Regions from separate parts of the Sporosarcina pasadenensis genome, predicted to be linked through region 1. Evidence: a T-box and tRNA genes for the amino acid it is inferred to sense, from the RefSeq annotation. Region 1 holds a T-box; the other holds one or more tRNA genes.
What was found. A T-box is a leader RNA that pairs with one kind of tRNA and senses whether it is charged. The one in region 1 lies ahead of leuS (leucine--tRNA ligase), so its partner is inferred to be a tRNA-Leu.
Positions count from the first base shown of each region.

Region 2: it has a tRNA-Leu gene. The T-box ahead of leuS (leucine--tRNA ligase) is inferred to sense a tRNA for this amino acid. The anticodon was not compared.

Region 1 is NZ_JBFEGM010000004.1:238,342-243,268, forward strand. It holds gene leuS (leucine--tRNA ligase) at 1-2,057, opposite strand, end outside; T-box leader at 2,136-2,351, opposite strand; gene AB1K89_RS08040 (CoA transferase subunit B) at 2,463-3,107, opposite strand; gene AB1K89_RS08045 (CoA transferase subunit A) at 3,117-3,803, opposite strand; gene AB1K89_RS08050 (MDR family MFS transporter) at 3,912-4,927, opposite strand, start outside.
Region 2 is NZ_JBFEGM010000003.1:56-4,982, reverse strand. It holds gene AB1K89_RS05390 (aldo/keto reductase) at 1-421, opposite strand, end outside; gene trmL (tRNA (uridine(34)/cytosine(34)/5-carboxymethylaminomethyluridine(34)-2'-O)-methyltransferase TrmL) at 737-1,210, opposite strand; gene queG (tRNA epoxyqueuosine(34) reductase QueG) at 1,224-2,351, opposite strand; gene AB1K89_RS05375 (B3/B4 domain-containing protein) at 2,410-3,123, shown strand; tRNA gene AB1K89_RS05370 (tRNA-Leu) at 3,221-3,301, opposite strand; tRNA gene AB1K89_RS05365 (tRNA-Leu) at 3,371-3,451, opposite strand; tRNA gene AB1K89_RS05360 (tRNA-Cys) at 3,486-3,559, opposite strand; tRNA gene AB1K89_RS05355 (tRNA-Gly) at 3,570-3,644, opposite strand; tRNA gene AB1K89_RS05350 (tRNA-Gln) at 3,650-3,721, opposite strand; tRNA gene AB1K89_RS05345 (tRNA-His) at 3,731-3,806, opposite strand; tRNA gene AB1K89_RS05340 (tRNA-His) at 3,847-3,922, opposite strand; tRNA gene AB1K89_RS05335 (tRNA-Trp) at 3,947-4,020, opposite strand; tRNA gene AB1K89_RS05330 (tRNA-Tyr) at 4,032-4,116, opposite strand; tRNA gene AB1K89_RS05325 (tRNA-Thr) at 4,127-4,199, opposite strand; tRNA gene AB1K89_RS05320 (tRNA-Phe) at 4,212-4,287, opposite strand; tRNA gene AB1K89_RS05315 (tRNA-Asp) at 4,297-4,372, opposite strand; tRNA gene AB1K89_RS05310 (tRNA-Met) at 4,376-4,450, opposite strand; tRNA gene AB1K89_RS05305 (tRNA-Val) at 4,477-4,552, opposite strand; tRNA gene AB1K89_RS05300 (tRNA-Glu) at 4,718-4,792, opposite strand; tRNA gene AB1K89_RS05295 (tRNA-Ser) at 4,814-4,904, opposite strand; tRNA gene AB1K89_RS05290 (tRNA-Asn) at 4,908-4,927, opposite strand, start outside.

The DNA of each region.
Region 1 (4,927 bases):
TCATTGATGAACACCATCATTTGAGAAATGGCAGTGTTGTTACGCATTCCTTCGAAGTCTTCCGTTACTTTCTTCACGGTTTGGTGATACACCTTTTCAATCGCGCCGCCTGGTTCTCCACCGATTTTCGAGCTTAGCGTTCCATCTTCATTGACGAATAGTCGCCAAATGCGATCCAAGAAACGCCGAGATCCTTCCAAGCCATTGGTCGACCATTCTTTTGATGCTTCAAGTGGTCCCATGAACATTTCGTATAGACGAAGCGTATCCGCGCCGTGTGAATGGACGATGTCGTCAGGGTTGATGACGTTGCCAAGTGACTTGGACATTTTCACATGTCCCTCTCCAAGGATCATTCCTTGGTTGAACAATTTTTGGAAAGGCTCCTTCGTCGGTACGACGCCGATATCATAAAGAACCTTATGCCAGAAGCGGGCGTATAGAAGGTGAAGCACCGCATGCTCCGCACCGCCGACGTAAATGTCGACCGGCAACCAGCGTTCTGCCAGCTTCGGATCAATTAGCATCTCATCATTATCCGGATCGATATAGCGCAAGTAGTACCAGCAGCTTCCTGCCCATTGCGGCATCGTATTCGTTTCCCTGCGGCCTTTCATGCCGGTAACCGGATCGACTACATTGACCCACTCTTCGATATTCGCTAATGGTGATTCGCCTGTTCCGCTCGGCTTGATGTTATCCGTCTTCGGCAGCATCAATGGCAATTCGTATTCATCTACAGGAGTCATTGATCCGTCTTCCCAATGGATGATCGGAATCGGTTCACCCCAATAACGCTGTCTGGAGAATAGCCAATCGCGCAGACGATACGTAATTTTCTTCTCGCCTTTGCCGTTTTCTACGAACCACGCAATCGCCTTTTCGATCGCTTCCTCTTTCCCTAGACCATTCAAGAAATCGGAGTTGATATGTTCTCCATCGCCAGTATATGCCTCTTTTGAGATATCTCCGCCTGCAACGACTTCAACGATCGGCAAGTTGAATTCAACTGCGAACTCATAATCCCTTTCATCATGCGCAGGAACCGCCATAATTGCGCCTGTTCCATAGCTTGCAAGGACGTAATCCGCAATCCAGATCGGCATTTTTTCGCCGCTTGCAGGGTTGATTGCGTAAGCGCCCGTGAATACGCCAGTCTTCTCTTTCGCAAGGTCGGTACGCTCCAAGTCGCTTTTCGTTTTCACTTTCTCCAAATAAGCGTCTACAGCTTCCTTTTGCTCAGCAGTCGTAATTTTGTCGACAAGCTTATGCTCAGGGGCAAGTACCGCATACGTCGCACCGAAGATTGTATCCGGACGCGTCGTAAATGCTTCGAATGAAAGGTCTGTTCCGTCAATGTCGAACGTCAATTGGGCGCCTTCAGAGCGGCCGATCCAGTTGCGTTGCATATCCTTCAAGCTTTCAGGCCAATCAAGATCCTCCAGATCTTCAAGTAAACGATCTGCATATTCCGTTATGCGCAATACCCATTGGCGCATCGGGCGGCGCTCGACCGGATGACCGCCACGTTCGGATTTGCCGTCAATGACTTCCTCGTTCGCAAGGACTGTTCCAAGTGCCGGGCACCAGTTGACAGGCACTTCATCGATATACGCCAAGCCTTTTTTATACAATTGGATGAAAATCCATTGCGTCCATTTGTAATATTTCGGATCTGTCGTATTCACTTCACGATCCCAGTCGTAGGAAAATCCAAGGTCATTCATTTGACGCTTGAACGTCGCGATGTTTTTCGCAGTGAATTCTGCAGGGTCATTCCCCGTGTCAATCGCATATTGTTCAGCAGGCAATCCGAAAGCATCCCACCCCATCGGATGAAGGACATTGTAGCCTTGCTTCCGTTTGAATGAACTTAAAATGTCCGTCGCGATATAACCAAGCGGATGGCCGACGTGAAGCCCGGCACCGGAAGGGTATGGGAACATATCAAGCGCGTAGAACTTCGGCTTAGATTCGTCATTGACCATTTTGTACGTCTTGTTGTCTTTCCAGTACTGCTGCCATTTCTTTTCGATTTCTACATGTTTATAACTCATTGCTGTTCATTCCTTCCCTCTATATTCAAAATGCGCATTGCGGTTCGCGGAAATAAAAAAACTCCCGTCCCTTAATCGATAAGGGACGAGAGGTATATGTACTCCCGCGGTGCCACCCAAATTGACGGCAAAGCCGCCCAACTTGTTTCCTTAACGCGGAAAACGGCACTGGCTACTTTTCGTTCACCGATGCAGGCTCAAAGGCGAGTTCATCGTAGTCGTACAGGCTTGCACCAAACCGCCTGCTCTCTTCAATCGACCGGACCGATTACTATTCCTTATCAACGCCAACGCTATTTGAATTCAGTTTATTGTAGTGTACCCGAAATTGTTCCAAAATACAATACATGAAACAATATAGCTAAAAAACACCAAGTCCTTCAGCGAGGACTTGGCATGTATATGTCAATCAATATTCACTTTCAGTTCCGCTTCTGTCGAATTGATGACGTCTTCGACTGTGAACCCTTCGAATACTTCCTTTAATTCCAGACCGTAGGGTGTCACGTCGATCAAGGCGCGTTCCGTGATGATTTTATGGACGACGCCTTTTCCTGTCAACGGCAATGAGCATTCCTTCTTGATTTTGGGCGAGCCGTCTTTCGCGACGTGGTCCATGATGACGATGATTTTTTTAGCGCCATGCACGAGATCCATCGCGCCGCCCATCCCTTTGATCATCTTGCCTGGAATCATCCAGTTGGCAAGGTCTCCTTTTTCGGACACTTCCATACCGCCAAGGATGGCTACATCGACATGCCCCCCACGGATCATAGCAAAGGATTCCGCACTATCGAAAAATGCAGAGCCGGGAATCGTCGTCACCGTTTCTTTGCCCGCGTTAATCAGATCTGGATCGACCTGGTCCTCCGTCGGGTACGGCCCGATGCCAAGGAGGCCGTTTTCCGATTGCAGCACTACCGTTTTGTCTTCCGATATATAGTTGGCGACCAATGTCGGCATTCCGATGCCAAGGTTGACGTAGTCGCCGTCTTTAATTTCCTTTTCCGCACGTCTTGCAATTCTCTCTCTCAAATTCATCGTGAACATCCCCTTCCCTTATCGAGTCGTCAGTCGCTCTATCCGTTTCTCCTGCTTCGCTTGCAATAATCCTTGTACGTAGATGCTCGGAGTATGGATCGTCGCCGGGTCGAGGTCGCCCGTCTCTACGATTTCTTCCACCTCTGCAATTGTTATCTTGCCTGCCGCAGCCATCATCGGATTGAAGTTTTGGGCAGTCTTGTTATAGATCAAGTTCCCAATCTTATCGGCCTTTGCTGCGCGAATTAATGCAAAATCAGCAACGAGCGCTTCTTCAAGGACATATTCCTTGCCATTGAACACCCTAATTTCTTTTCCGTCCGCTACAGTCGTCCCTACTCCTGCAGGTGTGTAAAATGCCGGGATCCCCGCTCCGCCTGCACGTATCTTTTCAGCGAGCGTCCCTTGCGGTGTCAGTTCGACTTCGATTTCGCCTGAAAGCACTTGGCGTTCGAATTCCTTATTTTCACCGACATACGATCCTATCATCTTCTTAATCTGCTTCTCTTTCAATAACAGACCAAGACCCCACTCATCCACTCCACAGTTATTCGAAATGATCGTCAAATCTTTGACGCCTTTCTCGACAAGTGCCAAAATGAGCTGTTCCGGGATTCCGACAAGTCCGAAGCCCCCCACCATTAAAGTGGAGCCGTCTTCGATCTGCGAAATCGCTTCCATAGCTGTTGAATAAATCGGTTTCATCTAGCATTCCCCCTTTAAATCCTTCAGAAAAATTGCAACTATCCTATATTCATTTAATCAAACTATTTAACGGGAAGCAATCTTCCAAACTAAAAAACCGGAAATCCCTTATTGGATGTCCGGTTTTTGATTTGATTTCAACGGCCTGTCGTATACAAGCGTTGTGATGATTGTAATGGCCATGAGGCTCGTCAGAAGCAAGAGCATCATTTTCATCCCGTGGATTTCCACGAGGATGCCCCCCGCCAAAGGACCAATCATGCGGCCGATCGTAGCAGCAGAGTTGACGACTCCCTGGTAAAACCCATCCCTTCCTTTCGGTGCAAGTTGGCTCGCCAAAGTTGGAATGGCCGGCCAAACGATCATTTCACCGAATGTGAGGATGACCATCGAAACGATGAACATTTTAAAAGAGCCTGCAAAACTGACTACGATAAAGGAGATGATAAAGATTACCGTCCCAATGACCATCTGCGCTTTCAGCTGCTTTTCAAGCCGTTTGATAAGCGGTTTGATGAACGGTTGTCCAATAACGATCAGCAGTCCGTTAATCGTCCAAATGAAGCTGTATTCCCTCAATGTCACTCCGAGTGATAATGCATGCGTGGAAATCGTCGTCGACCATTGGGAATAGACAAGCCACGTGATCAAATAGCCGCCGACCAAGATGAGCAATGCATAAAAGGGAGCTTTGTTCTTGATGCGCACTGTTTCACGGATGACGTCCGTGTGGCGATCGGGTGCTATTTCCAGCTTTCTATATCCGAAGTAGGCAATGAAAAGAAAAACAACATAAAAAATCAAGTTCGCAAAGAATATATAATCAATATGCACAGATGCTATCAAACCCGCGAGTGCGGGTCCAATTGCAACGCCGACATTTTGCGCCAAGTAAATCGAGTTGAATGCTTTCCTGCCACCTTCCGGCCATAGCGTTCCGACCATCGCATACATGCTCGGAAAGATGACTCCGCCGCTAAATCCTAAAACTGTAAGCAAAATGATATATGGATACCAATCATGATCGTATACAAGATAAGCAAGTGCCAAAATCGAAATAATGATGCCCGCCATGATTGATTTGAATCCACCGATCTTGTCAAATAAAAAACCGCCAAGCAGAT
Region 2 (4,927 bases), on a different contig from region 1:
TGGATACCCCTGTAGCCCGGATCAGCTTTTCATCATAGAGCCTCTCAATTGCACGATATGTATCCTCGAATTTGTCTGCGACCGGCCAATGGGTCAAATAAAGGTCCAAATAATCCGTTCCAAGTCTTTCCAAAGAGGCTTCAAAAGCTCTCAATGTTGCATCATACCCTTGGTCGTTGTTCCACACTTTCGATGTGATGAACAACTGCTCTCTCGGAATTCCCGATTGCCGTATTGCAATACCTGTTTCTTGCTCGTTCTCATAGATTGCAGCAGTGTCGATAGCCCGATAGCCGATTTCCAAAGCATATGAAATCGCCCGTATTGTCTCATCGGAATCAGTCATCTTGTAAACGCCGAGGCCAAGCTGAGGCATTTCAACACCGTTCGATAATGTTATCTTGCCGTCAAAAGTATCCATTCCGCTTTCCTCCAATACAGTTTGTACTTTTATTGTACCTGTATTTCATAACTTTGACGAATGATGATAGTTAATAGTTAATCAGAATGACACAATTTAACTATGCAGACATTTCATTTTAAGACGTGATAGGGTATACTATATCAAGGACTACTGATTTTACGGGAGGTACATCTGATGAATCTTATCCTTATTATGGCTGTTTGCTTCGCATTCCTTTCTGCAATTCTTACAGGTGGATACGAAGATAAACCAGGTAAAGTGAAAAAATAAGTAGTAAAAACGGGACATGCCTCAAATGGCTGTCCCGTTTCTTTATTTCAAATCTAAAAATGATTGTTGCCGTAGGGCCTCGTAGATAAGAATAGCGGCTGTGTTGGATAGGTTCAATGATCTGATGTGATCATTCATTGGGATGCGCAGACAATTCTCTTTGCTTTGCTCAATAACTTCGTCAGGCAATCCTGTGGTCTCTTTCCCGAATACGAAAAAGACATCCTTTGAAGGATTCGAAAAATCAAAGTCCGAATAAGCCTTCTCGCCGAATTTCGTAATGAAGTAAAACTGCGCTTCAGGAAATGCGTCAAGAAACTCCTGTATGCCTTCATGATACGTAATATCGACGTATTGCCAGTAATCCAGTCCTGCACGTTTAAGCATTTTATCATCGGTGGAAAATCCGAGCGGTTTGATAAGATGCAGCTTAGTTCCTGTCCCGGCGCATGTACGGGCGATATTCCCGGTATTTGCGGGTATTAGTGGTTCAAATAATGCGACATGTATCGCCATTTCAGCACTTCCTTCAAATAGTCTCCAATACTCTTTCCATCTCGATGCGTACGTCGGCATCCTCTTCTTTTTGTATTGCTATTTCAATTGCTTCTATGCTCTCGCTCGTGCCGATTTGTCCAAGGGCCCATGCGGCTGTCCCCCGGATGAGAGGGCGTTGATCGTTCACAAGCAGTTCTGCCAGTGTCGGCACGGCCGTCTCGTCCTTGAAGTGCGCAAGCGCAAGGATGGCGTTCCGCTGTATCGGATTCTTGCCCCTCCATGAACCTGACATATGTCCATACGTCTCCTTGAATTCACGATTCGACAAACTGAGCATCGGCACGAGAAGCGGTTTCGCCAATTCCGGCTCCGGTTGAAACGCAGGCTGATGGAGATTGTATTTCCCCTTGTTTTTCGGACAAACGGTTTGACATGTATCACAGCCGTATACCCTGTTTCCGATTTTGGCACGAAATTCCTCGGGAATCGGTTTTTTCGTCTGTGTTAAAAATGCGATGCATCGCTGAGCATTCAGCTGACCGCCTTGAATCAAAGCCCCTGTAGGACAAGCATCCAAACAAAGTGTACAATCCCCGCATTGATCCTCCATCGGTATGTCCGGCTCAAACGGGATATTCGTTATCATTTCCCCTAAGTAGACGTACGATCCATATTCAGGCGTGATGACTGAACAATTCTTCCCTGACCAGCCGATTCCTGCCCGTTCGGCAACAGCCCGATCAACGAGCTCCCCGGTATCCACCATCGACCGCAGTTTAGCATTCGGCATCTTTTCGGAAATATATGTTTCCAGTAGTTGCAGCTTTTCACGGAGGACGTGATGATAATCCATCCCCCAAGATGCCCTTGCAAAGATACCGCGCCTTTCCCCCTTCTTTCCTCTAGGCGCATCTGTCATTTTAGAAGGATAAGCGACGGCAATGGAAATGATGCTTTCTGCGCGATCAAGCAATAGTATCGGTTCCGTCCGTTTTTCGATATCACTTTCTTCAAAGCCCGATTGATAGCCCAATTCCTGTTGACGTCGTAACCGGTTTTTTAATTCTAAAAAAGGGGCGGCGGTCGTAAAGCCGATTTTATCGATTCCGATAGTAGCTGCATATTCTTTTATTGATGACTGTAGCTGAGCGACATTCACTACGTTCCGCCTCCTTTATGGTAGGATTGATAAAAAGATAATGACAAAGGTGATGAAGATGAAAATAACTATAGATGAAGATCTTTTTCAACTGGTGCCCGGTTTGAAATTGGGCATTATCCATTATACCAAAATTACTGTGTCAGAATCTCCTCAAATGCTAAAAGGAAGACTCCAATTGTTCCAAGAACAACTGTTTTTCGAATTGGACACCAAGCCTTTAACGGATTTCCGAGGAATCCAGGAATGGAGAGAGACGTGGAAAGCTTTTGGGGCAGATCCAAACCGATACCGACCATCTGCGGAAGCTCTATTCCGTAGGATTAAAAAGCAGAATTACTTGCGGACAGTACATACAGCGGTTGACCTGAATACGTTTTTCTCTCTCCAATATGAAATCCCAGCAGGTATTTACGACTTAGGTAAAATTGTCGGAGATGTCCATTTGACCGTTGGCGGTGAGGAAGACGGTTATGACGGATTGAACGGTCGTTTCAACTCACTGCACCGCATTCTTCAATTAAAAGACGAATACAGTCCTTTCGGCAGCCCTTATGTAGACTCTGTCAGAACGGCCGTTACGGAAGAGACAACGGATGCGCTCCATGTCCTTTTTCTCCGCCCTTCGATGGACAAGGAAGAAGCTCTGCAACTGACGACTGCATGCGGTAATATGTTTACGTCCATTAGCGGTGGGGAATCTGCTTGCTTTGTTTTGAATGAAGAGAGTCCTTCCGTTATGTTAAATGGAAGCAAACCATTCCATCTGTGAACGTTCACGGATGGTCAGCAAGCAGATACTACTCCTCCCCATGGAAAACGCTCCTGTCCACGTAATAGTGGAAGGAGCGTTTTATTGTAGAACTGGATACCCAAGGCCGGACTTGAACCGGCACGCCTTACGGCATCGCATTTTGAGTGCGACGTGTCTGCCATTCCACCACTTGGGCATTGAAGAGAGATTAAATAAAACTGGAAAGAGAAAAGATGCAACCTTGGTTGCATCTTCTCGATGTGGATACCCGAGGCCGGACTTGAACCGGCACGCCTCGCGGCATCGCATTTTGAGTGCGACGTGTCTGCCATTCCACCACTCGGGCATAATAACAATTCACTTACAGCATACATGAAATATGGAGGCGGCAACCGGAATCGAACCGGTGGTAAGGGTGTTGCAGACCCGTGCCTTACCGCTTGGCTATGCCGCCGTAAGAAAAGTGGAGCGGAAGACGGGATTCGAACCCGCGACCCCGACCTTGGCAAGGTCGTATTCTACCACTGAACTACTTCCGCAAAAACTGGGGTAGCTGGATTCGAACCAACGAATGACGGAGTCAAAGTCCGTTGCCTTACCGCTTGGCTATACCCCAAGAATTAAATGGGGCGGACGAGGGGAATCGAACCCCCGAATGTCGGAACCACAATCCGATGCGTTAACCACTTCGCCACGACCGCCATAATAATTATATATTTTTTAATAGTACGCTGCATAGAATGGGGCGGACGAGGGGAATCGAACCCCCGAGTGTCGGAACCACAATCCGATGCGTTAACCACTTCGCCACGACCGCCATAATATTGGGTTGAAACAAGAATGGCAGGGGCAGTAGGAATCGAACCCACACCAAAGGTTTTGGAGACCTCTATTCTACCGTTAAACTATGCCCCTGTAAAAATAAATGGTGGTGGGGGACGGATTCGAACCGCCGAACCCGGAGGGAGCGGATTTACAGTCCGCCGCGTTTAGCCACTTCGCTACCCCACCAAGAGAAGCATGCCGGCGATAGGAGTCGAACCCACGACCTACTGATTACAAGTCAGTTGCTCTACCAACTGAGCTACACCGGCATAATATTAAAATGGTGGCTCAGGACGGAATCGAACCGCCGACACAAGGATTTTCAGTCCTTTGCTCTACCGACTGAGCTACTGAGCCACATAAAAATGGCGGTCCCGACCGGGATCGAACCGGCGATCTCCTGCGTGACAGGCAGGCATGTTAACCGCTACACCACGGGACCTTTTGGTTGCGGGGGCAGGATTTGAACCTGCGACCTTCGGGTTATGAGCCCGACGAGCTACCACTGCTCCACCCCGCGATAATAATAAGTTATTCATAATATAATGGTGGAGGATGACGGGTTCGAACCGCCGACCCCCTGCTTGTAAGGCAGGTGCTCTCCCAGCTGAGCTAATCCTCCGTGTTTAAAGTGTGATAAGCTGCGCATCTCTTTGTCAGCTTCTTTCACTCACTCGGTCACGTACTTAGGTACGCTCCCTCTTTCCTTCAATCGCTTCCGCGACCTGCTTGCTTCTCCCACTTTAAAGGGGATCCGCAATCTAATTGGAAAGGCTGTTCGTGAAAATGGTGACCCCTACGGGATTCGAACCCGTGTTACCGCCGTGAAAGGGCGGTGTCTTAACCGCTTGACCAAGGGGCCATATCTAGTAAGTAATAAATCTGGCGGAGAGCAAGGGATTTGAACCCTTGATACGCGGTTAGCGTATACACGATTTCCAATCGTGCTCCTTCGGCCACTCGGACAGCTCTCCAATTGGCTCCGCAGGTAGGATTC